DNA from 3 places in the Vreelandella indica genome. Region 1 is predicted to be linked to each of the others. Evidence: predicted binding sites of a transcription regulator. Region 1 holds the regulator's gene; each other region holds the start of a gene.

Region 1 (10,510 bases):
GGGGGTTAACGTTGGATATTAAAGTAGCGGTTCAAGCAGCGCCATTCTCGATGGACTACGGCTATAGCGATGCATTAGTCGGGCGCAGCGATATTGGCGCGGTGGTGAGCTTTACCGGACTGGTGCGTGATTTCAACGAGACGCCCGATGTTACGGGGTTAACACTGGAGCATTACCCCGGTATGACCGAGCGCACGCTAACGGAGATTGGCGAGCAGGCGTGGCAGCGTTGGTCGCTACAAGCGGTGCGGATAATTCATCGCGTTGGTTATCTGGGCCCTGGCGACCCCATCGTGCGGGTGCTTGTAGCTAGTGCTCACCGCCGAGAGGCATTTGAAGCCTGCGATTTTATTATGGATTTTTTAAAAACCCAGGCGCCTTTTTGGAAGAAAGAGCACTCCACTCGGGGAGAATATTGGGTCAAAGAACGCCACTCTGACCAACAAGACGCGGCACGCTGGGAGTGAGTTTGCCACGTCTTGCTACTCCGCAATGATGCACCACTAACGATTGGCAGCATTTTCCAGGGTAAGGGCTTCTGGCATTTCGGCGGCCATAATTTGAAGATGCACATCGGGCAGGTGCTGCATATGCTCCGCCAGCCAGTGTACCAAGCGAGGCTGCAATGCTTGGCGAAGGTCGGCCAGTGTGTCGGCGGCAATCTCATCAAGCTGATCATCCAGCCAATCACTAAAGCTATCTTCATCCAGCGGGCTGGCACCCGTCGCATCCAGCATCAAACGTCCAATGCGCGCCCAGCCCGTATCAGTCGCGGTCACCGGCAGTGCTAGGTACAAACTGCCACGACGTGCCGTACTGGCGTCTTTTACTTCCAACCCTGGGTGAGGAACCACGCTGTTTTGGCTGACGATGCAGGGCGGCTGGGGATAGCGTGCCTCGCAGCGCAGCCCTTGGTTATCAAAGCTGATTAAATCGCCATTAACTGGCGACAACGGCGCACTGATCTCTAATTGACGGGCAATTGCCTGATGCGCCTGCTGATGCCTTGCTTCGCCGTGGACAGGCATCAGGTGCTTCGGCTTAATCCATTGATAGAGTTTGATTAACTCATCATGAGCGGGGTGCCCAGTAGCATGTAACTCGGGATGGTTGATTTCGTCGTAAATACGAACACCTAACTGCGCTAAACGTTTTTTTAGCTGTTCAATAGGGCGTTCGTTGCCTGGAATGGCTTTAGCCGAGAAAATGACATTATCGCCGGGCTGAAGATCCACAAAGGGGTGGCGGCCCTGAGCAAGGCGCTGAAGCGCGGCACGGGCCTCACCCTGGCTGCCGGTGGCGATAATGACCACTTCATCCGGGGGGAGGTACCCCAGGTCGTGATTGGGTACCAGCGGCGGTAAGTCATCCATATAGCCAAGCCCACGCGCAACGCTAACCATTCGCTCCATTGAGCGCCCCATTAAGCTGATGCGACGGCCACACTGATGCGCTGCGCGCCCGATAGCTAATACCCGCGCAAGGTTACTGGCAAAGCAAGAGACCACCACACGGCCCTGACAGTTGGCGAGGGTTTTTACCAATGCTCTCGCCACATCACCCTCGCTGCCGGAGTGGCCTGGCATGGGGGCGTTGGTGGAATCGCCGACAACTAAATCGACCGGGGCCAGCGCTCTAAACTGCGCCGCGCTTACCGGTGAACCGATAAGCGGCTCAGGATCAAGTTTCCAGTCACCAGTATGTAAAACGCGATAACCACCAGCCATCATCATAATGGCACAGCTTTCGGGTATTGAATGCGTCAACGACAAGTAGCGCAGCGTAAACGGCCCGCTTTCAAGTGCCTCACCTGGTTCGATGACATGAATCGCAGCGCTGCTAAGTTGATGTTCAGCAAATTTAAGGCGTAACAGCCCCGCGGCTAATGGCGTGGCATAAATAGGACAATTCCACATCGGCCAGAGCCAAGCGACGGCGCCAATGTGGTCTTCATGGCCGTGGGTAATAAATAGTGCTTTCGGGGCTATCCCTAATGCTTTTGGTGTATCAAAATTAGGCACTTGTAGCGGTGAGTTGGGGAGATCCTGGCGAATCATCATGCCGCAGTCGACGACAATCCAGTGATCATCGTAGCCGTAGAGCGTTAGATTCATGCCAATCTCACCGCATCCCCCCAGCGGCAACATGCGCAGCGGAGGACGACGACGGGGACGAATTTGAACGCGTGAAGAGTGCATCAGTTATGAAAAGCCTAAAAAGTAGTGACTCAACTATACGGGAAGGCAGGGGCGGCTAACAATCATCCTTGGCCTTCCGATACACTATGCAACCTAAGCCGTTGGTTTGTCATAATTACCTTAGAAATAGGTCAAGAGTCGCTCACATGTCCCATTATTATCGTTTAGTTGTGTCCTGCCCTGATCGGGTAGGTATTGTGGCCCGAGTATCAAGCTTTATTGCTAAGCAAGGGGGGTCTATCACTGAAGCCAGCCAGCATTCTGATTTAGAAACGGGCTGTTTTTTTATGCGTTACGAAATCTTGGCGGATTCAGTGGGGATGTCGGTAGAAGCGCTACGTTCAGCGTTCGAGCCGGTGGCAATCGAATTCGATATGCAGTGGTCATTGGTGGATACGCAGCAGCGCCGCCGGGTGGTATTGATGGTCTCTAGAGAGTCACACTGCTTGGTAGATTTGCTTTATCGCTGGCAGGCGGGTGAGTTGGATTGCGATATTGTTGGCGTCATTTCCAACCATGACGATATGCGTTCATTGACCGAATGGTACGGCATTCCTTATCACTATGTGCCAGTCGACCCCGATAACAAGCAAGTGTCATTTGCCAAGGTGCAAGCAGAAATCGATAGTGCACGTGCTGATTGCGTCGTGCTGGCGCGTTATATGCAAATTCTGCCGCCTGACCTGTGCGCACGCTATGCAGGGCGGGTGATTAATATTCATCACAGTTTTTTACCCTCTTTCGCTGGGGCGAAGCCCTACCACCAGGCATATCAGCGCGGAGTGAAGCTGATTGGCGCCACCTGCCACTATGTTACCGAGGAACTCGACGCGGGCCCGATTATCGAACAGGATATTCATCGCGTTAGCCACTGCCATACCCCAACCGATCTAGTCCGCTTTGGGCGTGATGTTGAAAAAGCCGTTCTCGCACGCGGTTTACGCTGGCATCTTGAGGATCGGGTTTTAGTGCATGGCAACAAGACCGTGGTGTTTAGCTAACGCTCGATAATGTGAGAAGCCGCTATGTCGTTCGCACAAAGTGTACTGGCGCCCTGGGCGCTGATATTCACCTCGCTACTCTCGTTAGGCGTAGTGGTGTGGGCTCTTTGGCGGCGGCCCTGGCAAGTGCTACTGGAAGACGCTGCTCTTCAGCACCGTTGGTTAGGCGCAACGCTGGCAGTGGCGCTGATGTGGCAGCTACGCGCTCAGGCGGTCGACTGGCTAACGCTGCATCTCGTCTTTACGGTATTGATGACACTCGTGTTTAAAGCGCCATTAGCGCTGATCAGCAATATACTCATTAATGTGGCAATGGTAATTATCGGCCGCAATGAGTGGACGCTACTGGGGGCGAATGTACTGGTAACGGGCATTGTTCCGGCTGCCATTATTGGCACAGTGTGGCGGCTGGTAGATCGCCGCCTGCCGGATAACCTGATGGTGTTTTTATTTGCCTGTGGGTTTTTTGGGGCGGCGTTGGCAACATTAGGGGCAGGGCTGGCTGCCGTGCTGCTGATTATCGTGGCAGGCACAGACCCTAACGCTATCTATCTTGCCCAGGAGTATGCACGCTTCTTACCTCTACTAATGCCTTCAGAGGCGTTTATTACCGGGATGCTGCTGAGTATTCTGCTGGTCTATCATCCTAACTGGGTGGCCACCTTTAATGACCACCGCTATATCGACATGCAGTAATGACGGTGGTTAGCCCAGTGCTTGGCCATTACCGCCACGAATGACGCCAACGCCGACACCTTCGATGTCGAGTGACTGTGAACGCAGATCGATTTCAATCGGCGCAAAGTCTGCATTTTCCGCAAATAGCGTTACTTGGTGGCCCTGACGTTTGAAGCGCTTAACGGTTACTTCATCATCCAGGCGCGCAACGACAATCTGGCCATCGCGCACCCGCTCGGTACGGTGAACTGCCAATAAATCACCTTCTAAAATACCGATATCCTTCATCGAAAGGCCTCGCACACGCAGCAAATAATCGGCTTTAGGAGTGAAGTACTCGGCTGGCAGAGGGCAATAACGGTCAATATGCTCAGCAGCTAGGATAGGGCTCCCGGCGGCTACTTCGCCAATCACCGGTAGGCCAGCAGGCGAGGCTTCAATATTGGCAGCGGGTAACGCGCTTGCGGTGATGTCTACTAACTCCTGGGGCTCTTGATTGGGTAGGCGAATACCGCGTGACGTATTGCGAATAATGCGAATAGCGCCTTTACGCTCAAGCGCGCGCAGGTGCTCTTCCGCGGCGTTAGGTGAGCGGAACCCCAGTGCTTTCGCAATTTCAGCACGGGTCGGAGGGTAGCCAAATTCGCCCATGGTCTTAACAATAAAATCAAATACGTGCTGTTGGCGAGCGGTTAGCGGACGCGACATACCAGACTCCAAAAATAGTGAATAGACAGTAACAAATTAAATGTCGACTTAATCGGTAAGTGGTTAAGTATACAGTATGTTCCTCTGTCCAGTACATGTCTTGTCAACCCCCTCTCTAGAAAGGCCCCCGAATTTTTCCTAATCGTTTTAAACTAAGCTTCTACTCATATAGACAGCCATATTTCATCAGAAAATCAAGCGTTGAGCCCACCAGCGATATGGCATAGTATTTTGCTATGTTTTAAACACTCGTTTCCCCGGAGAGCGGCATGGCTCAATCTGATACGGTAACTCGAATACTCGACACCGCGGAAGTGCTGTTTGCTGAGCGAGGTTTTGCTGAAACATCGCTGCGCAACATCACTAGCAAAGCGCGCGTCAATTTAGCGGCGGTGAATTACCATTTTGGTTCCAAAAAAGCCTTAATTCAGGCCGTGTTTTCACGCTATCTGGACCCGTTCACCCAGCGTTTTCATACTGCGCTTGATGAACTTGAAGCCCAGCATGCAGGGCGCGTTATTCCGTTGGAAACGCTACTCGAAACCATGGCGACCACCGTGCTGGCTGTGCCTGCCGAGCGCAACAGTTTAAAGGTGTTTATGCGCTTGCTGGGCCTTGCCTATAGCCAAGCGCAGGGGCATCTTAGGCGTCATATTCAGCAAGAGTATGGTGATGTGTTTACCCGCTTCACCGAGTTAGTGCGTCAAGCCACGCCCGACTTGCCTGACGCGGAACGCTTTTGGCGGCTACACTTTATGCTTGGTACGGTGATTTTTACGCTTTCAGGCCTTGATGCACTGCGCGATATCGCTGAAAAGGATTATCAAGAGCAGGTCACCGTGCGGGATTTGGTTAGGCGGTTGCGCCCAGTAGTGGTGGCTGCCATGAATGCACCGTTGCCCCCAGCACTTGAAGAAGGAAAATATGCGAACGCCCAAGCTCGCTGAGCTTCCCCCTGTAGAGGACATCTGGTTGGAAATCGATACCACACAGCAGCAGCTACGCTGTTGGCGAGGGCCTAAGGTGCTGCATGAGTGTGAGATATCGTCTGGCCTCGCGGGCATTGGTGAGCACAATGGTAGTGGCAAAACACCCCATGGTTGGCACTATATAAGAGCCGCGATTGGCAGCGGGATGCCTGATAATGCGGTATTCCGTGGTCGTCGCTGGACGGGTGAGGAATTTTCTCCTGCGCTAGCTGAAGCATATCCGAAGCGGGATTGGATTTTGACCCGCATCCTGTGGCTATGCGGATTAGAAAAAGGCGTGAACCGTGGTGGACAGGTCGATTCACAGCGTCGCTATATTTATCTTCATGGTACGCCACCTGATCAGCCCATGGGCGTTGCTGCATCCCACGGATGTATTCGTTTACGCAATAGTGATTTGCTCTATATCTTTTCGTTAGCGTTACCAGGTACCCCCGTTTGGCTGCACGGCGGTCGTCAGTCGTTTGACTAATCTGTTTTGACACCGCTAGACGATCGTCTAGAATCACCGCCTCTTTTTTAATGGACCTATCACGATGACTCAACCGTTAGGCCCGGTCATGCTCGACCTTGAAGGCCCGAAATTAACGGCCGCAGAAAAGCGCTTGCTGCTAGAACCGGTGGTAGGGGGCGTTATTCTGTTTGCCCGCAATGTCGAGAACGGCTACCAAGTACGCCAGCTCTGCAGCGATATTCGACGTGAGCGTGCGGACTTATTGCTTGCCGTTGATCAAGAGGGTGGCCGCGTTCAGCGTATTAAAGAAGGGATGACGCGTCTTCCTGCCATGGCTCGCATTGGTGAATGTTATAGCGCCAACCCCGATGATGGTCTTGCGCTCGCAAAAGATGCTGGCTGGCTATTGGGCATGGAAATGGCCGCCTGCGGTTTGGATTTTAGCTTTGCTCCGGTACTGGATGTCGAAAGCGGCATCTCAAGTGTTATTGGAGACCGAAGTTTTAGCCGCGATCCCCAGCATGTGGCGCAGCTCGGCAGCGCCTTTATTCAAGGGCTCCATGAGGCTGGTATGGCCGCTGTCGGGAAGCACTTCCCCGGTCACGGCGGAGTTGCGGCAGACTCTCACGTTGCGCTGCCGGTGGATGACCGCCCGCTAGAAGTGATTAAACAACGTGACCTGGTGCCCTTTGCCCATTTGGCCGCGCCGTTAGACGGTGTAATGCCTGCGCATGTGATTTACAGTGCTTTCGATACGCGTCCTGCCGGGTTTTCCCCTCATTGGTTGGGCATGCTGCGTGAATCGTTGGGCTTCAAAGGCTGCATCTTTTCTGATGATTTAAGTATGGCGGGCGCCCACGAGGCGGGTGGGCCCAAACAGCGAGCCCAGGCAGCACTAGCGGCTGGTTGCGATATGTTGCTGGTATGCAATGATCGCGCCGCTGCACTTGAGGTGATTGAAGCCTGCCGGGGTATTGAAACCAAACGTCCCGCCAAACTGCGCTACAGCCGTGCACGGCCTGATATCGATGCCCTAAGTGCGTTGGGCAGATGGCGTCGTACCCACGCTAAGTTGGAAGCATTGGCTGATAAACCGAAACCCAATGCTGTGTAAATTCACACGACTGATGTAATTGAAGCTTTTAACCCGCCTGGAGTTTAGATGTCAAAGTTGGATAAAAAAGCCTTAGAGTCATTGGACTCAATGCGTGAATTGATGGATAACGCCGACTGCCTTATTTCTCAGCAAGAGGTAGAGCGGGCACTTGATCGTATGGCGGAAGCGATCACGCGAGATTTAGGCGACAAGCTGCCGGTCTTTTACTGCGTTATGAATGGCGGCTTAATCACCACAGGGCATTTGCTAACCCGGCTGGGCTTTCCGCTTGAAGTGGATTACTTGCATGCCACTCGATACCGCAATGAGCTGCGCGGCGGTGAGCTGTTTTGGCGTGTCTCTCCTGAGGTGCCGATGGCGGGGCGCCATGTGGTGATCGTTGACGACATCTTGGACGAAGGCGCCACGCTAGCCGCCATTTTGGCTTACTGCGAAGAAGCCCAGGCAGCCAGTGTCACGACAGCAGTACTGGTGGATAAACAGCATAACCGCAAAGCGGTGCCCGGTTTAAAGGCCGACTACTGCAGCTTGGAAGTCGCCGACCGTTATGTGTTTGGTTTTGGGATGGATTACAAAGGCTACTGGCGAAACGCGCCGGGAATTTTTGCCCCTAAAGGAATGTAAGTTAGCAGCAGAATGGATCGTTAGCGGGGCGAAAAGCGCCTCGCTAAGCCCGTTTCTGCAATCATCCGCGTTGAGATCTCTTCTACCGAGAAGCGCGTCGCATCAATAAAGGGAATGTGCATGGTGCGATAAAGCGACTCCGCTTGCCCAACTTCTTGAAGACACTGATCAATGGAGCTGTAACGGCTATTCGGCCGCCGCTCATTGCGTATCGCTGATAAACGCCGCGCATCAATGGTAAGCCCAAACAGCTTTTGACGGTGGGGCGCGAGCGCCTTAGGCAGTTTTAACATGCCATCTTCGTCTAAATCATCCTCCGTCAGCGGATAGTTGGCCGCTCGAATACCAAACTGGAGTGCTAGATAGAGAGAGGTAGGGGTCTTGCCGCAGCGTGAGACGCCGACCAGGATAATATCGGCTTTATCGTATTGATGAGTGCGTGCTCCGTCATCATTATCCAGCGCAAAGTGCACCGAGTGAATCCGGTCCATATAGACGTCATCGCTACCAATTGAGTGCGTGCGCCCAACGCTATAGGAAGAGTGAGTATTAAGTTCCTGTTCCAATGGCTCTAGGAAGGTTGAAAAAATATCGACCTTGAAGCCGGATGCTTGCCGAATGACGTTGCGAATTTGTTGGTCAACGATGGTATCAATGATGATCGGACGATGACCGTCGCGGCTGGCTGTCGCTTCGATAATGGCTGCTAGTGCCTGAGCTTTTTCCAGCGTATCGATATAAGGCTTGGTTTGCATATCGATCTCAACATCGCTGAACTGGGCCAGCAGGCTGCGCCCTAAGCTTTCTGCTGTGATCCCGGTGCCATCAGAGATAAAAAAAGCCGTACGTTTCATAGTGACATCCACTGGTAAGTAACTGCGCTATTGTGTGCTGAGCCGTTTGCTAGAGCAACTCGCTATGCGTGCTGGCTAGGGAGGGGCAAAGTGACTGACTACACAAATGACCTAAAAACCCTTCGTGTTGTAAAAATCCTCCATTCCCTTCGCTATTAGACCAATGGCGAATATAGTAGCGCGGTGCTAGGGTGTCTCAATCAATAATCCATGATCCTACGTCTAAACGGCAATATTAGTGATCGTGTCGATGTCTATGAGCGAGGGGGTTACGTGGAAGAGTACATTCTGTGGTTCGATCAACTGGGCATGTCAGACGTCGAACGCGTGGGTGGTAAAAACGCCTCACTAGGTGAAATGATTTCCAATCTGTCCGGTGCTGGCGTAACGGTGCCTGGCGGGTTTGCCACTACCGCTCATGCCTACCGCGAGTTTCTCTCCCACGAAGGCCTTAACGAGCGCATTAATGCCACGCTTGCGCGCTTGGATGTGGACGATGTTAAAGCGCTCGCCGAGGCGGGCCGCACTATTCGCCAATGGATTATTGATACGCCGTTGCCGCCTAGCTTTGAGACAGCCCTTCGCGACGCTTACGGACAGCTCCAGCAACAGCATCCTCAGTTAAAAGTGGCTGTACGCAGCTCTGCTACCGCTGAAGATTTACCCGATGCTTCCTTCGCGGGTCAGCAGGAAACTTTTCTCAATATTGACGGCTTCGACAATATTAAGCGCGCCGTGCACGAAGTATTTGCCTCGCTGTTTAACGACCGCGCTATCTCCTACCGCGTCCACCGTGGCTACGCCCATGAAAATGTTGCTTTGTCGGCCGGTGTGCAGAAAATGGTGCGCTCTGAGATCGGTGCGTCGGGCGTTATGTTTACCTTGGATACCGAGTCTGGCTTCCGCGATGCGGTTTTCGTTACTGGCTCCTGGGGCTTGGGCGAAACTGTTGTGCAGGGCGCAGTCAATCCCGATGAGTTCTACGTGCATAAACCGACCCTGGCGGCGGGCCGCCCGGCAGTGCTGCGCCGTAACTTGGGTTCCAAGTTGATCAAGATGGTTTATGGCCAGGATGCCAGCGCCGGTAAATCCGTTGAAACCGTCAATGTGCCTCATCAAGACCGTGGTCGCTTCTGTATTAATGATCAACAGGTGATGGAGCTGGCTCGTCAGGCCATGACGATCGAGCAGCACTACCAGCGCCCCATGGATATTGAGTGGGCGCTAGATGGCGATGATGGTGAGCTGTATATCGTTCAGGCGCGTCCTGAAACGGTCGTCTCCCAGCAGGAAGGCGGCAAGCTTGAACGTTTCCAGCTGCGCGAAAAAGGCCGCACATTAATCACCGGCAGAGCAATTGGCCAGCGCATTGGCCGCGGTACCGTTAAAGTGGTGCTCAGCCCTGACGATATGGACAAGATCCATGATGGCGACATTCTGGTCACCGATATGACTGACCCGGATTGGGAGCCAATAATGAAACGCGCTTCCGCCATCGTCACCAATCGTGGCGGGCGCACTTGCCATGCCGCCATTATTGCCCGTGAATTGGGCATTCCCGCGGTAGTGGGGTGTGGCGACGCAACGACTCAGCTCAAAGAGGGCATCGACGTTACGGTTTCGTGTGCAGAAGGCGACACCGGCAATGTCTACGAAGGGCTGCTGGAGTTTGACTGCAAAGTCTCCAGTGTCGACGCTATGCCGGAAATTCCCTTCAAGATCATGATGAATGTGGGCAATCCTGATCGCGCCTTTGGCTTCGCCAGCCTGCCTCATGCGGGGGTAGGCTTGGCGCGTCTGGAATTTATTATTAACCGCATGATCGGCGTTCACCCTAAAGCGCTGTTGGAGTACGACACGCTGCCGGTGGATTTGCAGCAGGTGATC
Region 2 (10,510 bases), on a different contig from region 1:
AACGCCAACCCGTCCTGCAATAGTTCATAATCCTGCATAAGACGCTCCTACCTCTCGAAGTACAGTTGCTAGACACGTTATTTCACCAGCGGCTATTAAAGCCCCTTGGCGCAGTGAGGGGAATACACTAACCTGCCACACCCAGAATAGAATGCAATGGCGCGATAGTGGAAGTCATGGTTGTTAATTTACTACAAAACGGCAGAATTGGCCTAGCCCCTATGGAAGGGGTCATCGACGCACTGACGCGTGACCTGTTAACCCGTCACGCGGGGTTCGACTGGACGGTTACCGAATTTGTCCGCGTCGTCGATGCACGCCTACCGCCAAGAGTGTTTTATAAGCATTGCCCGGAACTTGCGCAACCGCCGGTGGCAACGCCGAGCGGGATTCCTGTGCATTTACAACTTTTGGGCTCAGACCCTGCTGCCCTAGCGGCCAATGCGCAGCAGGCGCTCAAACTTGGCGCAGTTAGCGTTGACCTTAATTTCGGCTGCCCAGCCAAACTGGTCAATCGACACGATGGCGGCGCTTCGCTCTTACGCCAGCCCGATCGGGTCTACCAAGCGGTTAGAGCCGTCCATGATGCGTTAGACGGGCAAATCCCGGTCACAGCCAAGATCCGCCTGGGCTTCGCCAACCGCCGCTTAGCGGTTGCCTGTGCTCAAGCCACCGAAGCAGGTGGAGCAGCGCAGTTGGTCGTACACGCCCGCACCCGCGATGAAGGCTACCGACCGCCTGCGCACTGGGAATGGATTGGCAAAATACGCCGCCATGTCAGCATCCCCGTTGTCGCCAATGGGGATATCTGGACGCTGGAGGATTACTGGAAAGCTCGAACGCTTTCAGGCTGTCGCGATGTGATGTTAGGCCGCAGTGCACTGGCAGACCCCTGGCTTGCGCCACGCATCCGTCACTGGCTACAGACCGGCGAGCGGTTGCCCGAAAGCAGCTGGTCCATGCGCGCCAACGTACTCAAAGAGTACGCCGCTCTGCAGCGCCAACAGCTGCCTGACCGCGTTGTCGTCTCTCTGGTAAAGCAGTGGCTTGCCCAAATGCGCCAAGGCAGTGCCGAAGCCGAGCAGAACTTTCAGCGGGTGAAGCGCATTACCGAACTGGATCACCTGCTCGATAGACTTGTGGTTGACGAGCAGCACGCCACCCTGGCTTAGGCTCTGTCTGAAAAGTGCCTGAGCTCGACAATACGGCGTTAAAAATTGGCTCAGAATACTCATTTACACCCCGTAAACTCCGTTTCTTCGCCAATTTTTGCCTTGTCTTGTCTTCGCTAGCCGACCTTTCAGGCAGAGCCCTAGCGCCCTTTCCGCAACGCCTTATCAATTTATAGCCAAAAAAAAGCGCCCTACCGCAAAGCGGGGGCGCTACACACGATCGCAAGACCGGAGCGCGAGCTTATATACCGGTCAGGCTGGAAAATAGTCAGTCAGGTTAGAAACAAGCAGGCAGACTGGAAACAGAAAACCCGCTCTCGTTAAGAGAGCGGGTTTTGAAATCTGGCGCGCCCGGGAGGATTCGAACCTCCGACCCCCTGATTCGTAGTCAGGTACTCTATCCAGCTGAGCTACGGGCGCGTAATGTTACAACTAATCTATACTAATACTGCTACTAAGTAGGTGGCGCGCCCGGGAGGATTCGAACCTCCGACCCCCTGATTCGTAGTCAGGTACTCTATCCAGCTGAGCTACGGGCGCATACCTTGTGACCATGTACTTTCTAGCTAAGTACTTTTTTAAGTACTCTATAACCTATAGTACTTAATGGTCATGCTATTGGCGGAGAGAGAGGGATTCGAACCCTCGATAGGGCTATAAACCCTATACTCCCTTAGCAGGGGAGCGCCTTCAGCCACTCGGCCACCTCTCCTCAACGGCACGGCGCGAATATTACCGATTTAGGGATCTTGTGTCTAGTCCTCTGCCGATTTTTTTCGCGCCGACCATATCTTACCTATCAGCTTACGTCTTAAGCATCGCGTCATTATGCAAACCCGCAAGTCTTATTCCACTTCGTTTTCACTATTTCTTTCACGCTGAATGCGCTGATAAATCTCTTCCCGGTGAACCGCAACATCTTTAGGCGCATTAACACCAATACGCACTTGATTGCCTTTCACACCTAAGACGGTGACAGTGATTTCATCACCGATCATCAAGGTTTCGCCAACACGGCGAGTTAGGATGAGCATGGCTGATCTCCTTTTCAGACGTTTAATGCAACGGAATGTGTCAGCCCGAGGCAACACTAGGCCATTATGCGGCATAGCGTTGCCTGTCACCAACGGCTCCGGCTCCATGACACCTCAACTTCCCGTTGAAAGAAAGCTCACCACCACATGGCAGCAAGTACCCCTTCAGCGTAGAAGATTTAAGGCATTAATGTTATTCAGATTCGATATCTGCCTTATCTAAACCAAAGGCTTTGTGTAATGCATTGACGGCAAGTTCCATATGCTTCTCATCAATGACGACTGAGATTTTAATCTCAGAGGTGGAGACCATACGAATATTGACGTTCTCATCAGCCAGCACGCGGAACATTTTTGATGCCACACCCGCGTGGGAGCGCATTCCCACACCTACCAAAGAGACCTTGGCGATGTTGTCATCACCACGCAGCTCACCACCACCTAGATCCGGGATTACCGTCTCTTCAAGCAGTTTCTTGGTAGCTTTGTAATCGCCTTTGGCAACCGTAAAGGTGAAATCGGTATAGTCACCAGCCGGGGCAACGTTCTGTACGATCATATCGACTTCGATATTGGCATCGGCAATCGGGCCAAGAATACGTGAAGCGACGCCTGGTACATCCGGCGTATTGAGCAGGGTCAGTTTGGCTTCATTCTTGGTAAAGGCGATACCGGAGATCAGTGGTTCTTCCATAGCGTCCTCGTCTTTGTCTGCTTCTGCAACAATTAGGGTACCGGGGCCGTCTTGAAAGCTAGACAGCACCCGCAGGGGCACGTTGTATTTACCGGCAAACTCTACCGCGCGGATCTGCAGTACTTTAGAGCCAAGACTAGCCAGCTCCAGCATCTCTTCTACCGTAATGCTTTCCAGACGCTGGGCCTTGGAGCATACGCGGGGATCAGTGGTGTATACCCCGTCGACATCGGTATAAATCTGGCACTCATCGGCGCCAAGTGCGGCGGCCAGGGCTACACCCGTGGTGTCAGAGCCACCACGACCTAAGGTAGTGATGTTGCCGTCCTCATCAACCCCTTGGAAACCGGCAACGACAACTACCTGCCCTGCTTCCAGGTCAGCTTTTAGATCGTCGGTTTCGATGCGCTGGATACGCGCCTTGGTATAGGCGCTGTCCGTATGGATACCTACCTGGGCGCCAGTGTGTGAAGTGGCTTGCACGCCAATTTGCTGCAGCGCCATAGCGAGTAGTGAGATCGTCACCTGCTCGCCGGTCGACAGCAGCATATCCATCTCGCGCGGTGCGGGATCGTCATTAAGTGCCTGAGCCATGTCCGTGAGGCGGTTGGTTTCGCCGCTCATAGCGGAGACCACAACCACCACCTGATGGCCTTGATCGCGGAAGCCCTTAACCTTTTCTGCTACGGCCTTGATACGCTCGACAGAGCCCACCGAAGTGCCGCCGAACTTCTGTACGTATAGTGCCATATGCCGTTTTTCCTATGCGTTCGGGAATGGAGGGTGAAGTTGTCACAAGTATTAAATAAATAATAAGGCCGACGACAATCATGCCACCGGCCTTGGGGTTTAGCTAAGTGCGTTTTCCAACCATGCCGGTACGCTCTTCAACGCATCCGGCAGAGCATCGGGCTGGCTACCTCCTGCCTGAGCCATATCCGCGCGACCACCACCTTTACCTCCTACCTGAGAGGCAACATGGTTAACCAGCTCACCGGCTTTAACCCGGCCGGTCAGGTCTTGGGTTACCCCAGCAATCAGGCTGACTTTGCCCGCTACCTGATCGGCAACCCCAAGGATAATAACCCCGGAACTGAGCTTGTTCTTCAGTTGGTCAAGAATGCCTCGCAGGTCTTTGCCAGAGACACCTTCCAACTGTGTCGCTAACAGTTTAACGCCGTTGACCTCGTGCACCTGACTCAGCATGTCACTACCCGCAGCACTGGCCAGTTTAGCTTTAAGCTGCTCAAGCTCTTTTTCTAGGCTACGATTGCGCTCAACCAGAGACTCTACCCGCGCTTCAACTTGCTCAGGCTTGGTCTTCAAACGTTCGCCCAAACGCTCAAGGCGGGCTTCCTGCTCGCGGAAGTAGGCTAACGCATTTTCACCGGTGATCGCTTCGATACGGCGTACACCGGAGGCAATGCCCACTTCGCTCATCACATGACAGCAGCCGATATCGCCACTACGTGTCACGTGGGTACCACCGCACAACTCGATAGAGAAGTCGTCGGCACCAATCGTCAGTACCCGCACGCTCTCGGCGTATTTGGCCTCAAACAGCGCCGCCGCCCCTTTGGCTTTGGCTTGATCCAGGCTCATTTGCTCGGTTTTAGTCGGCGCATTAGCCAGAATCTGCTCATTGACCAGCCGTTCGACTTCCGCCAACTGCTCGGCAGTCATCGGCTCAAAATGGCTAAAGTCGAAGCGCAGCCGCTCAGCATTAACCAGCGAGCCTTTTTGCTGCACGTGATCGCCTAGCACCATACGCAGCGCTTTGTGCAGCAGGTGGGTCGCCGAGTGGTTACGGATCGTGGCGGTACGCAGACTGGCATCCACTTCGCCGCGTACGCTAGCACCGACACTTAGCGAACCTTCCACCATGATGCCCTGGTGTAAGTGATGGCCGCTCTGCTTTTGGGTATCCGTCACCTGGAAACGACCGCCGTCGACATGCAGGTAGCCGGTATCGCCCACCTGGCCGCCTGACTCACCGTAAAATGGCGTGCGATCTAGCACCACAACGCCCTTCTGCCCCGCTTCCAGCGCAGCCAGTGCATTGCCTTCGCTGTCAACCAGTGCCGTTACCTTGGCTTGATCCTCAAGGCGATCATAGCCAGTGAAAGCGGTCTCACCGTCCAGCTCAATAGAGGCACTGTAGTCGGCGCCGAACTGGCTAGCCGCCCGGGCACGCTCGCGTTGGGCCTCTAAGGCCTGCTGAAAGCCCTCTTCATCGAGCGTGACGCCGCGTTCGCGGCACACATCAGCGGTGAGATCAAAAGGAAAGCCGTAGGTGTCGTAAAGCTTAAACACCGTTTCACCCGGCAGCACCTTACCATCCAGCTCGGCTAAGGCTGCATTTAACAATCCCATGCCGTGGTCGAGGGTGCGCGCAAACTGCTCTTCTTCTTTCAACAGCACTCGGGTGATTTGGTCATTCGCCTCGCGAAGCTCTGGATACGCATCGCCCATTTCGGCATCCAGCGCGTCCACCAACTTGTGGAAGAACGGCTCTACGGCACCCAGCTTGTGGCCATGGCGAATCGCACGGCGAATGATGCGGCGCAGGACATAGCCGCGACCTTCGTTAGACGGCAACACGCCATCGGCAATCAGGAAGGCACAGGAGCGAATGTGATCGGCAATCACGCGCAACGAAGGTGTAGCAGTGTCTGGGTGCCCGGTAGCTTTAGCGGCAGCCTGCAGCAAGCTCTGGAACAGATCAATTTCGTAGTTAGAGTGCACGCCCTGCATAACGGCGGCCACGCGCTCCAAGCCCATTCCGGTATCGATAGAGGGCTTGGGCAGCGGATTGAGTGTACCTTGGCTATCACGATCAAACTGCATGAACACCAGGTTCCAGATTTCGATGTAGCGGTCGCCATCTTCTTCCGGGCTACCGGGAGGGCCGCCCCATACCTCTGGACCATGGTCAAAAAAGATTTCCGAACTCGGACCACAAGGCCCGGTGTCGCCCATTTGCCAGAAGTTATCTTCGTCTAATTTGGAAAAACGCTCGGGGTCAATACCGATCTCGTCTTTCCAGATACGTTCAGCTTCGTCATCGCTGACATGCACCGTGACCCACAGCTTCTCTTTAGGCAGACCTAGCGTTTCGGTCAGAAATACCCAGGCAAAGCGTATGGCGTCGTGCTTGAAGTAGTCGCCAAAGCTGAAGTTGCCCAGCATTTCAAAAAACGTGTGGTGACGTGCAGTATAGCCGACATTGTCTAAATCATTATGCTTACCGCCTGCGCGTACGCAGCGCTGCGCCGATGTTGCACGCACGTATGGGCGTGGGTCGCGACCCAGAAACACATCTTTGAAAGGCACCATGCCGGCATTGGTAAACAGCAGCGTCGGGTCATTGCCCGGCACTAAAGAGCTGGTGGGTACAACCGTATGTCCCTGCTTTTCAAAGAAGGTAAGAAAGGCCTGTCTGATTTCTGCGCTTTTCATAGGGTATCCGTAACAAGAAAGCGTGGTGTCCCAGGGCGCTGTCGACGCTACCCTCAGGGGTCGCAAAGGGGCCATTATAGCGCAGTTGTCAAACGACTAAAGCCGCACTTAGTGGCAGAGAGGCAAACTACTAGGTAGAAAAGCGTAGGAGAGCGCTATTAGAAAGGTAAGAGAAGGCGTTTTACAGGCAGGGGGAAAGTATTACAGACAAGAGAAAATATATTACAAGCAGGAGAAAAATTATTACAGACAGGAGAGCGCGTAGCGGATTTGCTCAAAATCGAAGCCACGACTAGCCAGAAAGCGCTCGCGTCGAGCGCGCTCTTTAGGCGTCTCACCAGGGCTATCGAAGCGTCGCGCCAGCGTTTCCCGGGCTAGCTCGAACCAGTCAACCTGCTCCCCTTCTTCCACCTCTTCAAAAGCGGTATTAAGGGTTTCCTGATCAACGCCGCGTTGGCGAAGCTCGCCTTTAATACGAATAACACCCTGGCCGCGCAGAATGCGCGAGCGTACGAAACTAGCCGCAAAACGCGCATCAGACTGCAGGTCCTGTTCGGCCAGAGCGTCTAAACACTCATCGATAGCGGTATCGTCGAAGGCTTTTTTCTTCAAGCGCTGTGCTAGCTCGGCGCGAGAGTATTCGCGCCGAGCCAGTAGGCCAATCGCGATGTCACGGGGCGTGGCATCGCGCTGAGACATAAAGGCCATTAGATTGTCTCGGTTAGAACAGACTTAGAGCAGATCGTCATCGTTGGCATCCACTTCGGCCGCTGCTTCGGTAGGTGCACCTTCCTTCTCCTTTTTAGGATCAGGCTTGGCCAAGAGCTGCTCACGAATCTGCGTTTCGATTTCGAGCATAATGTCTGGATGCTCTTCCAGATAAAGTGCGGAGTTTGCTTTACCCTGGCCGATTTTCTTGCCTTTATAGCTGTACCAAGCACCGGCTTTATCGACTAGGTTGCACTGCACGCCCAGGTCAATAACCTCGCCAGCGTGGTAGATACCCTTGCCATAAAGGATTTGGAATTCAGCCTGACGGAATGGCGGTGCCACTTTATTTTTGACTACTTTCACGCGGGTTTCGTTACCGGTGACTTCATCGCCCACTTTCACCGAGCCTGTGCGGCGAATATCCAGACGCACGCTGGCATAGAACTTAAGCGCGTTACCACCGGTAGTGGTTTCGGGTGAACCAAACATCACGCCGATCTTCATGCGGATCTGGTTGATGAAGATCACTAGGCAGTTGGCGTTTTTGATATTACCGGTGATCTTACGCAGCGCCTGTGACATCAAACGCGCCTGCAAGCCAACGTGGGAATCACCCATTTCGCCTTCGATTTCAGCGCGCGGAGTCAACGCAGCCACCGAGTCGATAACAATGACATCAACACCGCCAGAGCGCACCAGCATGTCGGTAATTTCTAGCGCCTGCTCGCCAGTGTCCGGCTGGGAAATCAGTAGATCATTCAGGTTAACGCCCAGCTTTTCTGCATAGCTGGGGTCAAGGGCGTGCTCGGCATCAACGAAAGCACACACTTTGCCCTGCTTTTGCGCTTGAGCAATCACCGAAAGGGTCAGCGTCGTTTTACCCGATGATTCCGGGCCAAAGATTTCGCAAACACGACCAAACGGCAGCCCGCCGATGCCAAGTGCGATATCCAGACCCAACGAACCCGTGGAAACCGACGGCATGACCACACGCGGTGCGTCGCCAAGACGCATGACGGTGCCCTTGCCGAACTGACGGTCGATTTGGGTGAGTGCAGCGTTTAGCGCTTTAGTGCGGTTGTCATCCTGAGCCATTCAGAGATTCCTCATAACAAGCTGTATAATTACCCAGTAGTATGCCAAAGATTGTGCCGTAAACAAATCCTTGATCACGCTTTCTCTAAACTATTTTCCTACCCCTACTCCTGCTTGCCTGCCTTCACCTGTGCATCCAGGCGTGCCACCAGCCCTGCCAGCGCCTGCCGCACTGCCTGCTCGCGCACGGCTTGGCGATCCCCGGGGAAGTGGAAGCACTCGGCTTGCTGCTCAGCGGTATCACCCCAGGCGAGCCAAACGGTACCCACCGGCTTTTCAGCACTACCACCATCCGGCCCGGCCACCCCACTAACGGCAACGCCCAAGCCCGCACCGCTTTCCCGGCAGGCGCCTTGCACCATCGCTTTCACTACTTCTTCGCTCACCGCCCCGTGTTCTGCCAGTATAGCGTCTGACACGCCGAGCAGGCGGGTCTTCGACGCGTTCGCATAGGTCACATAGCCAGTTGTAAAGTAAGCAGAGCTACCCGCTGTGCTGGTAATCGCACTGGCGATACCACCGCCCGTGCAGGACTCAGCGGCGGTCACTTCCACTTTCAACTGCTGACAAAGTCGCCCTAGGCGCTGAGCTAACAGCGTCAAATCAAGATTTTTCAGGCTAGATACGCTGGGCACTATGGTCGCTCCTTCAAGTGAGTCGTCTGTTCAGCGTAGAATACTGTGTTTAGCTTTCTCAAAGAAATTGCTCAATCAGGACGCCCATGTCACAGGCCATTCCCCCTAACACGCCAATGATCACGCAGTATTTAAAGATCAAACGCGAACACCCCGAGGTTCTGCTGTTTTACCGAATGGGGGATTTTTATGAGCTATTTTTCGACGACGCCAAGCGCGCCGCCGCACTGCTGGACATTACGCTTACCCAGCGCGGCCAATCGGGCGGCAAACCCATCCCGATGGCAGGCGTACCTTACCATAGCGCTGAAGGCTATTTGGCGCGTCTGGTCGCCGGTGGCGAGTCAGTTGCCATTTGTGAGCAGATTGGCGACCCCGCTACCAGCAAAGGCCCCGTTGATCGCCAAGTAGTGCGTATCGTCACCCCCGGCACGCTCCACGATGAAGCGCTGCTCGATGCCCGCCGCGACAACGTACTGGTGTCGGTTTCCCCCGGTAAAGATAGCTGGGGCCTTGCCTGGCTGGAACTCTCTAGCGGCCGCTTCAATGTACTGGAAGTCGAGAGCGAAGCGGAGATGCTAGCAGAGCTTACCCGTCTCTCCCCTGCTGAGTTGCTGGTGCCCGAAAGCCTGACCCTACCCGATGCCTGGTCGCAAAAGCGCAGCCTGCGTCGCCAGGGCGAGTGGCTGTTTGATTTGGAGAGCGCCACCCGCAGCCTGTGCGATCAGTTTGAAGTGCAGGATTTACGCGGCTTTGGCTGCGCACACTTAACCACCGCACTGATTGCCGCCGGAGTGCTGATTGATTACGCCCGCGACACTCAGCGCTCGCGCCTGCCCCACGTGACCGCGATTAGCGTCGAGAATCGCGACGATGCGGTGGTGATCGACGCCGCCAGCCGCCGTAATCTGGAAATCGATATTAACCTGGGTGGCAATATCGACAACACCCTGGCGAGCGTGCTGGACACCTGCACCACTGCGATGGGCTCGCGGCTACTCAAACGCTGGCTGAACCGTCCGCTGCGCCAACGAGAGATTGTCCAGAACCGCCATGCAGGCGTGGCATTGCTAAGCCTGGATGCCGCCTACATGGCGCTGCGCGAGACGTTGAGCGATGTGGGCGATGTGGAGCGCATTCTGGCCCGGGTCGCGCTGTACAGCGCCCGGCCACGGGATTTGGCACGCCTGCGGGATGCACTGGTTACACTTCCTGAGCTTGAGCAGCAGCTCAGCGAGGTAGAGAGCGGCAGCGCGCTAGACAATCTGCGCCCGCATATTCGCCCCTACCCAGAAATGGCCGATATGCTCAGCCGTGCGCTAGTCGAAAATCCGCCGGTGGTGATTCGTGATGGTGGCGTCATCGCCGATGGCTTTGACGCCGAGCTCGACGAGCATCGGGGCATGGCCGAGAACGCGGGCGACTATCTTGTTCGGCTGGAAACCCGCGAGCGCGAGCGTACCGGGCTTGCCAATCTCAAAGTCGGCTATAACCGCGTACACGGCTACTTTATTGAGCTGCCGCGCTCCCAGGCGCAGCAGGCGCCTGCTGACTATATCCGCCGCCAAACGCTTAAAAACGCCGAGCGCTTTATCATTCCCGAACTTAAAGAGTTTGAGGATAAGGCGCTATCGGCTAAGTCCCGCGCACTGACCCGTGAAAAGTGGCTTTATGACCGCCTGCTGGGCGAGCTGAATGACAGCCTTCACG
Region 3 (10,510 bases), on a different contig from region 1:
AAAGAGCATGGCGAGCACTTGTACTACCCCTCCCCTTTTTGCTCGACGAATTTAAAACCAAACCCTTTTTACGTCTTAAAAGTGGTACTCCATAAATCTCCCGCCCCTCTTTAGAAAAAGCAATCCGTAATGCTGCCACATTAAAATCATCACCGAATACATCCACAGCCGCTTCATCAAGCAGGGAGGCATCTTGGTTTTCAACTGCTCTCTTTTCGTAGACTCTAAGCTTTTCGAACTGCCTGTTTTTCTTACCCGAAAGTTTGGCGCTATCATATGTATTAATATTGAAATGCATTTGATAGATTTGATACCAAGAAATCGTCACTCCCACCAAAATCATCAAAAAAACAAGCGCTGTTAACATGATGATATCCTCGCCCCATGTCTTATGTAGTTTAATGATAACTTATCTAACCCGCTTACTAACGAATAGGCCCTAAAAAACGCGTCTCGTTGGTGTAGGTAATCGAAGGGTCATCTAAAGCAATGATATGCAGCTCCACGGCATGACTGGGCTGGGTCAGCGCCTCCTCACCGGCATTCAGTGCAAGGCGTAAAGACCGCGTTTCATTAGCTGCCAACTCTAACATGTCGACTCCTTGTAAACTAAGTCCTGGCAACCCAGACGCCGATAATGCGTAGCGATGCTGCTGGCTATCTTGATTACGCAGCGTCACGTTGTAGTAGTTGACAATACGACCCTCTACCGTCTCCTCAAACAATGTCTGACGATCGCGGGCGACTTCTACATCAATTGGCACCCGAGCATTCAAGAAGCCGACCATGAGTACCACCATGGAGAGTAACGCCGCCGTATACGCCAACAATTGAGGGCGCCAAAAACGTGTCTTTTTACCCTCCAGGGCGCGCTCGTTCGTGTAACGAATCAGGCCAAGCGGTTTATCGATCCGCGCCATGACGCTATCGCAAGCATCGATACACGCCGCGCAGCCAATGCACTCATACTGCAGCCCATCACGAATATCGATCCCTGTAGGGCACACCTGAACGCAGAGTTCGCAGTCTATACAGTCCCCTGCAGAAGCTTCCTTAACGTCTTTTGGATGGTGACGACGCGGCTCACCGCGGTCAGTATCGTAGGATACAATCAGCGTATTGCTATCGAACATGGCCGACTGAAAACGTGAATAGGGGCACATGTGCAGGCACACCTGATGGCGCAACCAGCCAGCATTCAAGTAGGTAAACAGTGTGAAAAAACCGATCCAAAAAACCGCCCAAGGATGCGCATCCAGTGTGAGCAACTCCCTGAATAGTCCACCCACTGGCGTAAAATAACCCACGAAGGTGATGCCCGTTCCCAGGGCTATCAGTAGCCAAGCGGTATGTTTGGCACCTTTTCGCCATAACGTATCAAGCGTGTTAGGTGAAGTGTCACGGCGTATCCGGCGGTGCCGTGGCCCCTCCAGGCGGTGTTCAAACCAGATAAATAAAAACGTCCATACACTTTGCGGGCAGCTGTAGCCACACCACACCCGCCCCGCCACGACCGTGATCAAAAACAGACCAAAGGCGCAGATCATCAAAATCCAGGTTAGTAAGATAAAGTCCTGGGGGTAAAACGTTGCTGCAAAGAGGTGGAACTCCTGGGCAGAGAGATCAAACCAAACCATTGGCCGATCCCCCCACTGGAGCCACGGCAAGCCAAAATAGAGCGCCATCAGCAGCCAGTTGGAGCCACGCCGAATGCGCTGAAAAAAGCCCTTTATTTCTCGCACGTAAATATGCCCGAGTTTCGGTTGCTTGCTACTGGGCGGTTTAGACGTAGGCGTGTAGTGTTCAACCGCTGTCTCTGTCGTCAGGTCTTGCAGTGGAATGCGTTGCGTCATACCGATATCCAGAAAAGAGGGAACGGAGGCCTATACGGTCGAGGGGCGCCGCTAACTAGGTGATCATGCCTTTGTCATGGAGCGACTGAGTTAGGCGCCACTATGCCTAGGCAGCGCCAATACAAACAGGCGCAGTTTTAGAGAAATAAGCCGTATCAGATCGTCTCTGCTCCCCCATATCCTGACTTTCTGATACGCTTTTTATGACTGTATTTGAGTCTGTTTTACACTTCCCCAATAAAACACAATGAGGCTTTCTAACAATCGGGAGCCGCGCCGTGCCTGCCAACAATGGGGGCGAGCCAACTGCAGTTCCATTTCATGCACCCACGGTTTATCCAATGAAACGCTACGAACAGTTTGCCGATGAGATAGCCACGTTGATTAGCGAAGGTGTGCTTGGCCCTGGCGAGCGAATCCCTTCGGTGCGCCAAGCTAGCCGCCATCACGGCATTAGCCCTTCGACGGTGTTCCAGGCCTACTATTTACTTGAGAACCGGGGGCTGATTACCGCGCGGGCACGCTCGGGCTACTTTGTTCGTGAACATGCGCGCCGCTTATTGGGGGAACCCCGGGTGACGCTTCAGCCCACCGACCCAGCGGAGGTGGAGGTCAGCGAGCTGGTGTTCTCGGTACTCGACTCTTTGCAGGATGATCGGACAGTGCCCTTTGGCTCGGCCTTTCCTGACCCCGAGCTATTTCCGCTCTCTCGCTTGAGTATCAGTATGACGCGGGGCTTGCGTGCGCTATCGCCCCAGCAGGTGGTGGCCGCGATGACCACCGGGCATACCGACCTGCTCCGGCAAATTGCGCTGCGCTACATGCTGGGCGGCATACACTTGCCGATGGCAGAGCTGGTGATTACCAATGGTGCGATGGAGGGGCTTAATCTAGCCCTACAGTGCGTCACTCAACCGGGCGACTTGGTGGCGATCGAGTCCCCAGCATTTTACGCCAGCCTGCAGGTGTTGGAGCGCCTAAAACTGCGCGCCGTGGAAATTCCGGTACACCCACGGGAAGGGATCGACCTAGAGGTACTGGCAGAGCGACTGGAGACGCTGCCCATCAAAGCCTGCTGGTTTATGAGTCACCTGCAAAATCCAATCGGTGCCAGCCTGAGTAAAGCGCATAAGCAAGCGCTGTATCAGCTGTTAAAACACCATCAAGTGCCCATGCTAGAGGATGACGTGTATGCCGAGCTGTACTTTGGCAGCACGCCACCGGTGCCAGTCAAAGCCTTTGATGATGAGGGGTTGGTGATTCACTGCAGTTCCTTCTCAAAGTGCTTGGCACCTGGCTATCGGGTCGGTTGGGTAGCAGGCGGCCGCTATGCTCAAGCTATTTCGCGGCTGAAGCTAATGACCACTATTTCCCCTTCCGTGCCCGCACAGGCAGCGATTGCCGACTACCTACAACACGGCGGTTATGACCGCCATTTGCGAAAGCTCCGCCACGCTCTGGAAGCCCAGCAGGGCAGCATGCTGGCAGCGGCAGACCGCTACTTCCCTGCCCAAACTCGCATCACCCGCCCAGCTGGGGGCTACTTCCTATGGGTGGAGTTCCCCGAACAAGTGGATTCGCTTCAGCTCTTTAAGACAGCGCTGGACCAGGGCGTTAGCTTGGCGCCAGGGCCGATTTTTTCCGCGACTCAACAGTTTCGCCACTGTGTGCGCTTAAGCTATGGCCATCCCTGGACCCAACGCAGCGAACGCGGTATGGAAACGCTGGGCAAGTTACTGAGCCTGTTTTAACGACATGAAAAATCGCACGCTCAAAGAGGCGTGGCAACGGCTGATCCAACACAGAGGCTCTGTTTCAGTTACCGAGGCCGACGGTCGCCTTCCAAAAAGTTAGCCGTAAATACCGCCTTACCATGGGTCTCAAACGACCACTTCATCACATTACTTAACGCTGCCATTACCTCATCGAACTCGCCAAATACCTGAGTGCTCATGCGGTTCGGGTGCACTTCCAGCCCTGTTGCCTCCAGGCGTTTCACCACCTCTTTGACCACCGGTTTGAAGTCATCGGCCAGTGGGTAATAGCTAAGCTGTACGGAAAGATACATAACGCCTCCTTACGCTGTATGAAAAGCCTGACGGGCGCTGGCGATACGCTGCCAAGCAGCTAATATGGCGGCACGCGTTTCATCCGGCTGCTCCATCGGGAACATATGCGTGCCGGGAACCTCGCTCACCGATACCCCCTTGCGCCTCAAGCGTTTAATGCGCGATGCCGTCAGCAGGTGCGATTCGTTACCGGCCACCAGCTCAATCGGCACGCCCAGCCGCTGCGGCAGGCGCGAAAGGTGATCCGGCAGATGGCGGAAAATCTCCACCTCGATACGCGGGTCAAAGGTCAGCTCAGCGCTGCCGTCATCCAATAAACGTGTTCCTGCTTCAATGTAGTCGTTGAGTGCTTCCGGGGTAAAGCGGCGAAACAAGCCCCGACGACCCAGCGAATTAGCCATTGCCTCGCGGCTTGGCCACACGGTGCGCCGCCCCAGGGTTTTACCCGCAGGTGTTACCCGGTCCACAAAGCCGAACCGTTTGGCGGCTTTCATCGCCCAGGCATCTGTTCCCAGCATCAACGGCGGGTCTAGCATGATCACCCCGCAAAAGCGCTCGGGCTGTTTATCGGCCGCCATGGCCATCAGCGTGCCTCCCAACGAATGCCCCACGCCTAAAAGCGGCGCATCGCTCTGGGGCAGATAGCTCAACAGCTCATCGACCAAGTTGCCCCAGTTGTGATTGACGGGGTAATCCGGATGGTGGCCCAGTCGATCCAGCGGGTGCAGGTCAAACATCTCTGCCAGCGGATTGAGCAGGCTGCGGTAGCTAAGCCCAGGAAAACCATTGGCGTGGGCAAACACTAAACGGGGACGTTGGGCAGCATTAGCAGACATGGCGGGCTCGTGGGTAATCAAACGTGAGATACATACATCAGGCTATCATACGTCTGTTTTATCGCGGGCCTGGAGGAGCGTCAATCCATAAAAGGGTTAACCGGCTAATTAAAACAGCGACAGTTGATGCTCTTGGCTGTTTTCCGCCAGCCGATAGCCCACGCCCAGCAGGCGCACAGGGCGCTCGCCTCTGGCCCAGCCAACGTTCAGAAGCGTCTCGAATTGCTCCAGGTTAGGCGCCGGGTCGGCGTGTTCGACGGTGGTTTGGGCAAAGTCGCTGAACTTCACTTTGACGATCAGCCCGCGCACCGCCAGAGGCGGATCAAGCCTGGCGTAGCGGCGCTCCAGGTCTTCGATCAGCGCGGGCAGCTCTCGGCGGCAGGCGTCGAGGTTAGGCAAATCCTTGGCGTAGGTCTGCTCGGTGCTGACCGATTTTCGCTCGCGGTGAGTCTTCACCGGACGCTCGTCCCGCCCCCAGCTCAGCTCGTGTAGTCGCCGCCCAAAGCGGCCAAAGTGTTCGGCCAAGTCGGTCAGCGTGCGGGTACGTAGGTCAGCGCAGGTATGAATATCCAGCCCCGCCAGTTTCTCGGCCGTGCGCGGGCCGACGCCGTGGATTTTCTTGACCGGTAGCTGTTGCACGAAGCTATCAACCTTATCCGGCGTAATCACGCACAGGCCGTCGGGCTTGTTCCAATCACTGGCGATCTTGGCCAGAAACTTATTGGGTGCAACGCCCGCTGAAACGGTGATCCCCACTTCGCGGCTGACCCGTTCGCGGATCGCTTCAGCCATGAGCGTCGCGCTGCCGTGATGCACCGTGACTTCCGAGACATCCAAAAAGGCCTCATCCAGGGAGAGCGGTTCGATCAGTTCAGTCACATCACGATAAATCGCGAAGACCTGGCGGGCGACCTCTTTGTATTTGGCCATCTCACCGCGAATCACGGTGAGATGCGGGCAACGCTTGAGTGCCTGGGCCATGGGCATGGCCGAGTGAATGCCAAACTCGCGGGCGGGATAGTTACAGGTGGCCACCACCCCACGCTGCTCGACGCTGCCGCCAATCGCAATCGGGATATCCCGCAGCGCGGGGTTATCGCGCATTTCCACTGCTGCATAAAAGCAGTCACAGTCGCAGTGAATGATTTTGCGCACCGGCTACCCTTCTACCTGTAAAAAACCACAGTTTATCACAGGGGATGCGAGATGGATCATAACCTCTATTACACCCTAAATCGGCCGGAACAATCCTACACGGGGGCGCTGTGAACCCCTCCCTGGGCGCTACTTTCGCCATCCATGGCGAAAGACCCCCGCTACGGGTTGATTCCGTCCTCAGCGCAATGGCATTAGCTCGTTATGTTCCACAGAACGTTCTCAACACCTGTTCATTTTCCGTGGCAGGCGCCGCCAAACGGCGCGCTTCAACAGATTCATCGAAGGGCTGTGTTACCACCGCCAGTAGGGTATGAAAAGGCACAAAATCCCCCTCGTAAGCGGCATCAATGACCTCTTGAACCCGATGGTTGCGGGGAATGATCACCGGATTGGCGCTCCGCATGGCGGCCGAGCGCTGGCTGTCTTGACTGGCGACCTGCTCGGCTTGCCAATTCTCCAGCCACGCAGTCAACTCGTTAGGCTGAGTCGTCAGCGCCAGCAGCGCCTCGCGGTGCTCATCACTGGGTGCAAGGGCGTAGTGAGTGAGCGCATCAAAGGTCGCGGTCATATCCATTCGCCCCTGATGCATCTGGCTTTCCAGTGCTTCCATCAATGGCGCGGCTTGGGGGCTTTCCGAGGCCAAGCCGAGTTTATCGGCATGCAGGCGAAGCTGCTCGGCGCTGAACCGTGATTCAAACCGGCGAATGACGTCAGTGGCCTGCTGCACCAGCGCGTCGCCCTCTTCACGCATTAACGGCAGCAGCGTTTCAGCAAAGCGCGCCAGGTTCCACTGGGCAATCGCTGGCTGGTTGGCAAAGGCGTAGCGGCGGCCTTGGTCGATGGAGCTATACACCTTCTGCGGATCGAACTGCTCCATAAAAGCGCAGGGGCCGTAATCAATGGTTTCACCGGCAATGCTGCAGTTATCGGTATTCATCACACCGTGGATAAAGCCGACACTCATCCAGCGGGCGATCAGCACCGCCTGGCGGGCGACCACCGCTTCCAGCAGCGCCATATAGGGGTCTTCCGCGTTGGCGGCTTCAGGATAGTGGCGCGCAATCACATGGTCCGCCAGGGCTTTGAGCAAGGCGTCATCCCGCTGTGCAGCGGCAAACTGAAAGGTGCCCACGCGAATATGGCTGCTCGCCACGCGGGTAAAGACGGCGCCGGGCTCGGCCATTTGCCGCACTACGCGCTCGCCGCTGGTGACGGCCGCAAGGGCACGCGTGGTGGGAATGCCCATCGCCGCCATAAACTCGCTGACCAAGTACTCACGCAGCACCGGGCCTAGCGGTGAACGACCATCGCCACCGCGGGAAAACGGCGTGCGGCCGCTGCCTTTTAGCTGCACATCACGGCGTACGCCGTTCTGGTCGATCACTTCGCCCAGCAGCAACGCGCGGCCATCGCCTAATTGCGGCACAAAGTTACCGAACTGGTGGCCTGCATAACCTAATGCGCCCGGCTGAGAACCCGGCATGGTCTGGTTGCCGCTAAACCACTGAGCCAGCGTCGCAGCTTCTGGCACGTCGTTAGCCCCCAGTTCACGGGCAAGTGGCGCATTAAAAGCGATCAGCTCAGGGTGGGCCACGGGCGTTGCCTGGGTGGCGACCCAGAGGGGTTCAGGCAAGGTGGCATAAATATGTTCAAATGACAGCACGATACACTCCGCTTCAATTGGCTGTGGTTAGCTAATACCCTAGCACTCTACTCAAGTAAACGCCGAGGCGATGATGTTAAAACCGTGCCCAACTTTGCCTAATGTTAAAAGCAGCGCGCTAACGCCCCTCCCCCGCGACTTTTATAATCGCGACACACTCGAAGTGGCGAGATGCCTACTGGGCTGTTGGCTGGTGCGCGAGCATAACGGCGAGCAGATGGCGGCAAGAATTGTCGAAACCGAGGCTTATTGCGGCGCCGAAGACACCGCCTGCCATGCCCACCGGGGCAGATCACCACGCACCGAAGCGATGTTCGGCCCCGCTGGCCACGCCTATGTGTATCTCGTTTACGGCATGCACTGGCTACTAAACGTGGTGACCGAGCCGGAAGGCTCGCCCTGTGCGGTGTTGATTCGTGCGGTAGAGCCCACCGTTAACGAAACCGCCATGCGCGCTATTCGTCAGGCAACGGGCAAACAACTCAGCAATGGCCCCGGCAAGCTCACACGCGCTTTAACGATTGATAAAGCGCTGTATGGCCATGATATGACCCAAGCTGACAAACTGTGGATTAGCGCAGCAACCCACGATGCTTCAATCGTCAGTGGGCCTCGTGTAGGCATCGATTACGCCCAGCCCGAGCACCGCGATGCCCCCTGGCGGCTTTGGTTGGAAGATAATGCGTGGGTATCGAAAGTGCACTAGCAGCAGTCTTTAAGAGGGCTGCAAACAGCGAACGGCCTGCTCAAGCACCGGCGTTAACGGCGCGCGCCACTGGTGGGTCAATAGCGCATCCGCCCTGGTAACGCCGAGCGAAAGCGACGCCAGCGGTATGCCACGCTCGTGGGCGGCGCGGCAGAAACGGTAGCCGGAAAACACCATCAACGAGGTACCGACAGCCAGCACCGCATCCGCCTCGGCCAGCGCGACCTGCGCGGCCAGCCGCCGTTCGGCGGGTACCACATCGCCGTAGAACACCACATCGGGCTTTAAGATACCGCTACAGCGCGGGCAGTCGAAAATGCGGAAGCTGCTGAAGTCAGTCTCTAAATCGGCGTCGCCATCCGGAGCATGCCCTGCCTGCAAATCAGTAAAACTTGGATTCATGCGCGCCATTTCAGCATGCATGGCGTGGCGCATCATTTGGTAGTCGCACACCATGCATTTCACCATGTCCGCCCGGCCATGCAGGTCGATCACCCGGCGAGAACCAGCGCGCTGATGCAGGCGGTCAACGTTTTGAGTGACCAACTGCTGGATATAGCCCTGTGACTCCAGCGCGGCCAGCGCCCTGTGCGCACCACTCGCCTGGGCTTCGCGCAGGGCGCTAAAGCCGATCAGCGCGCGCGCCCAGTAGCGCTGGCGAACGTGGTGAGAACTCATAAAGTCGCCATGCTGCACCGGCGGCGGGCGCTTCCACTGGCCATCCGCATCGCGATAGTCCGGAATGCCGCTGTCGGTACTCACACCGGCACCGGTAATCACCCACAGTTTGGGGTGCTGTTGAATAAACGCTGCCAGTTCCTCACCCGCCTGGGTAACGTTATTTGCTATTTCCACGGCCTGCGTCAATCGTTCACCTCTAGGCAATCTTGCTCAAACTCAACGATACTGTATGACAAGCAACGCCTGCGCAATGCGCAAAAGCACCTCATTTTAAGGAGCATATGATGCAACAGTCTGAGCAACACGACCATGATGTCATCATTGTCGGCGGCGGCATGGTTGGCGCCGCACTGGCGGCGCGCTTGGGCCATACGGGCTTCTCCGTGGGTTTGGTTGAGCAAGGCGATGCCCCCACCCCACCTAGCGGCGATTATGACCTGCGCATCTCATCACTCAATGCGCGCTCGCTGGCATTTATCAAGGCAAGCGGCACCACCCTGCCGGAAGAGCGTTGCTGCCCGTTTCGCCATATCGATGTTTCCAACCAGGATGGCACCGGCCACTCGCTGTTCTCCGCTGAAGATAGCGGCATGAAAGACTTCGGCATCTTTATCGAAAACCGTGCCCTGCAGTATGCGTTATGGCAGCGCATAGAACAGCTGCCCAGCGTTACCTGCTACACCCAGTGTGCGCCGTTAAGCACAGTCTCGGCGACGAACCGCCGCCTACTGGAACTGGATAACGGCAAAACCCTAAGCGCCCGCCTGGTTGTAGGCGCCGATGGGGCTAGTTCGACGCTGCGTTCGCTGGCCGGCATTAGCGTGACCAGCTACGACTATCATCAGCGTGCAATGATCATTAACGTAGAAACCGAACTGCCCCAGCAGGACGTTAGCTGGCAGGTCTTTACCCCCACCGGCCCGCTGGCCATGCTGCCATTGCCCGGCCATAACGCCTCCTTGGTATGGTACGACAGAGAAGAGACCACCAGAGCGCGCGAGCAGTTGGACGACGATGCACTGAAAGCCGCCATCGAAATGGCCTTCCCCAAACGCCTGGGCAACCTCATCCGCATCGTGGCGCGGGCCAGTTTTCCCATCAAGCGTCAGCATGCTCACCGCTATATCAGCAAGCGTTTAGCGCTGATTGGCGATGCCGCCCATGTGGTACACCCACTGGCAGGCCAGGGGTTAAATATCGGCCTTCACGACGCTGACACCCTGGCCGAGATCATCGTTCAGGGCCGCGACCCAGGTGACTATGTCAACCTACTGCGCTTTGAGTGCCAGCGCCGCGCGGCTAACCAAGCGATGATCGCCGCTACCGACACGTTTCATCACCTGTTTACCGGATCCAAACCGCTGCGCCAGCTAGGCGATCTAAGCCTGCAGATTGCCGAGCGTTTCCCGTTCGCCAAACGCATGATGATGCAGCAAGCCAACGGCTTAAATCCGTTCAAAATGCGCTAGAGGCTGATAACCACCTTCTATTCCCGCAAATGGAAAAGCCAAACATGAGGCGGCAGCCATCATGGCCGCCGCCTC

Evidence for each region. The regulator LexA, encoded in region 1, represses DNA repair genes until DNA is damaged. The targets are predictions, from matches to a motif close to TACTGTNTANNTANACAGTA.
Region 2: recA (recombinase RecA) is a predicted target of LexA. The motif match lies at 8,185-8,204, and genes of this name have one in related genera.
Region 3: dinB (DNA polymerase IV) is a predicted target of LexA. The motif match lies at 5,927-5,946, and genes of this name have one in related genera.

Annotation. Positions count from the first base shown of each region.
Region 1 covers NZ_JBANSO010000017.1:54,879-65,388, forward strand. Annotated here, with positions in the region: gene moaC (cyclic pyranopterin monophosphate synthase MoaC) at 1-9, shown strand, start outside; gene moaE (molybdopterin synthase catalytic subunit MoaE) at 12-467, shown strand; gene V8L71_RS12955 (ribonuclease J) at 504-2,114, opposite strand; gene purU (formyltetrahydrofolate deformylase) at 2,345-3,199, shown strand; gene V8L71_RS12965 (energy-coupling factor ABC transporter permease) at 3,224-3,895, shown strand; gene lexA (transcriptional repressor LexA) at 3,905-4,585, opposite strand; gene V8L71_RS12975 (TetR/AcrR family transcriptional regulator) at 4,855-5,532, shown strand; gene V8L71_RS12980 (L,D-transpeptidase) at 5,510-6,046, shown strand; gene nagZ (beta-N-acetylhexosaminidase) at 6,111-7,142, shown strand; gene V8L71_RS12990 (hypoxanthine-guanine phosphoribosyltransferase) at 7,191-7,769, shown strand; gene ppsR (posphoenolpyruvate synthetase regulatory kinase/phosphorylase PpsR) at 7,790-8,623, opposite strand; gene ppsA (phosphoenolpyruvate synthase) at 8,897-10,510, shown strand, end outside.
Region 2 covers NZ_JBANSO010000005.1:69,654-80,163, forward strand. Annotated here, with positions in the region: gene V8L71_RS04795 (OadG family protein) at 1-38, opposite strand, end outside; gene V8L71_RS04800 (tRNA dihydrouridine synthase) at 177-1,172, shown strand; tRNA gene V8L71_RS04805 (tRNA-Arg) at 1,516-1,592, opposite strand; tRNA gene V8L71_RS04810 (tRNA-Arg) at 1,636-1,712, opposite strand; tRNA gene V8L71_RS04815 (tRNA-Ser) at 1,792-1,884, opposite strand; gene csrA (carbon storage regulator CsrA) at 2,018-2,206, opposite strand; gene V8L71_RS04825 (aspartate kinase) at 2,400-3,650, opposite strand; gene alaS (alanine--tRNA ligase) at 3,750-6,359, opposite strand; gene V8L71_RS04835 (regulatory protein RecX) at 6,603-7,067, opposite strand; gene recA (recombinase RecA) at 7,092-8,165, opposite strand; gene V8L71_RS04845 (CinA family protein) at 8,270-8,803, opposite strand; gene mutS (DNA mismatch repair protein MutS) at 8,887-10,510, shown strand, end outside.
Region 3 covers NZ_JBANSO010000005.1:112,267-122,776, forward strand. Annotated here, with positions in the region: gene V8L71_RS04970 (hypothetical protein) at 1-367, opposite strand, end outside; gene ccoG (cytochrome c oxidase accessory protein CcoG) at 426-1,853, opposite strand; gene mapR (GntR family transcriptional regulator MpaR) at 2,195-3,604, shown strand; gene V8L71_RS04985 (YkoF family thiamine/hydroxymethylpyrimidine-binding protein) at 3,673-3,921, opposite strand; gene V8L71_RS04990 (alpha/beta fold hydrolase) at 3,931-4,758, opposite strand; gene dinB (DNA polymerase IV) at 4,867-5,913, opposite strand; gene V8L71_RS05000 (protein adenylyltransferase SelO) at 6,116-7,579, opposite strand; gene V8L71_RS05005 (DNA-3-methyladenine glycosylase) at 7,674-8,285, shown strand; gene V8L71_RS05010 (NAD-dependent protein deacetylase) at 8,295-9,152, opposite strand; gene V8L71_RS05015 (UbiH/UbiF/VisC/COQ6 family ubiquinone biosynthesis hydroxylase) at 9,251-10,435, shown strand.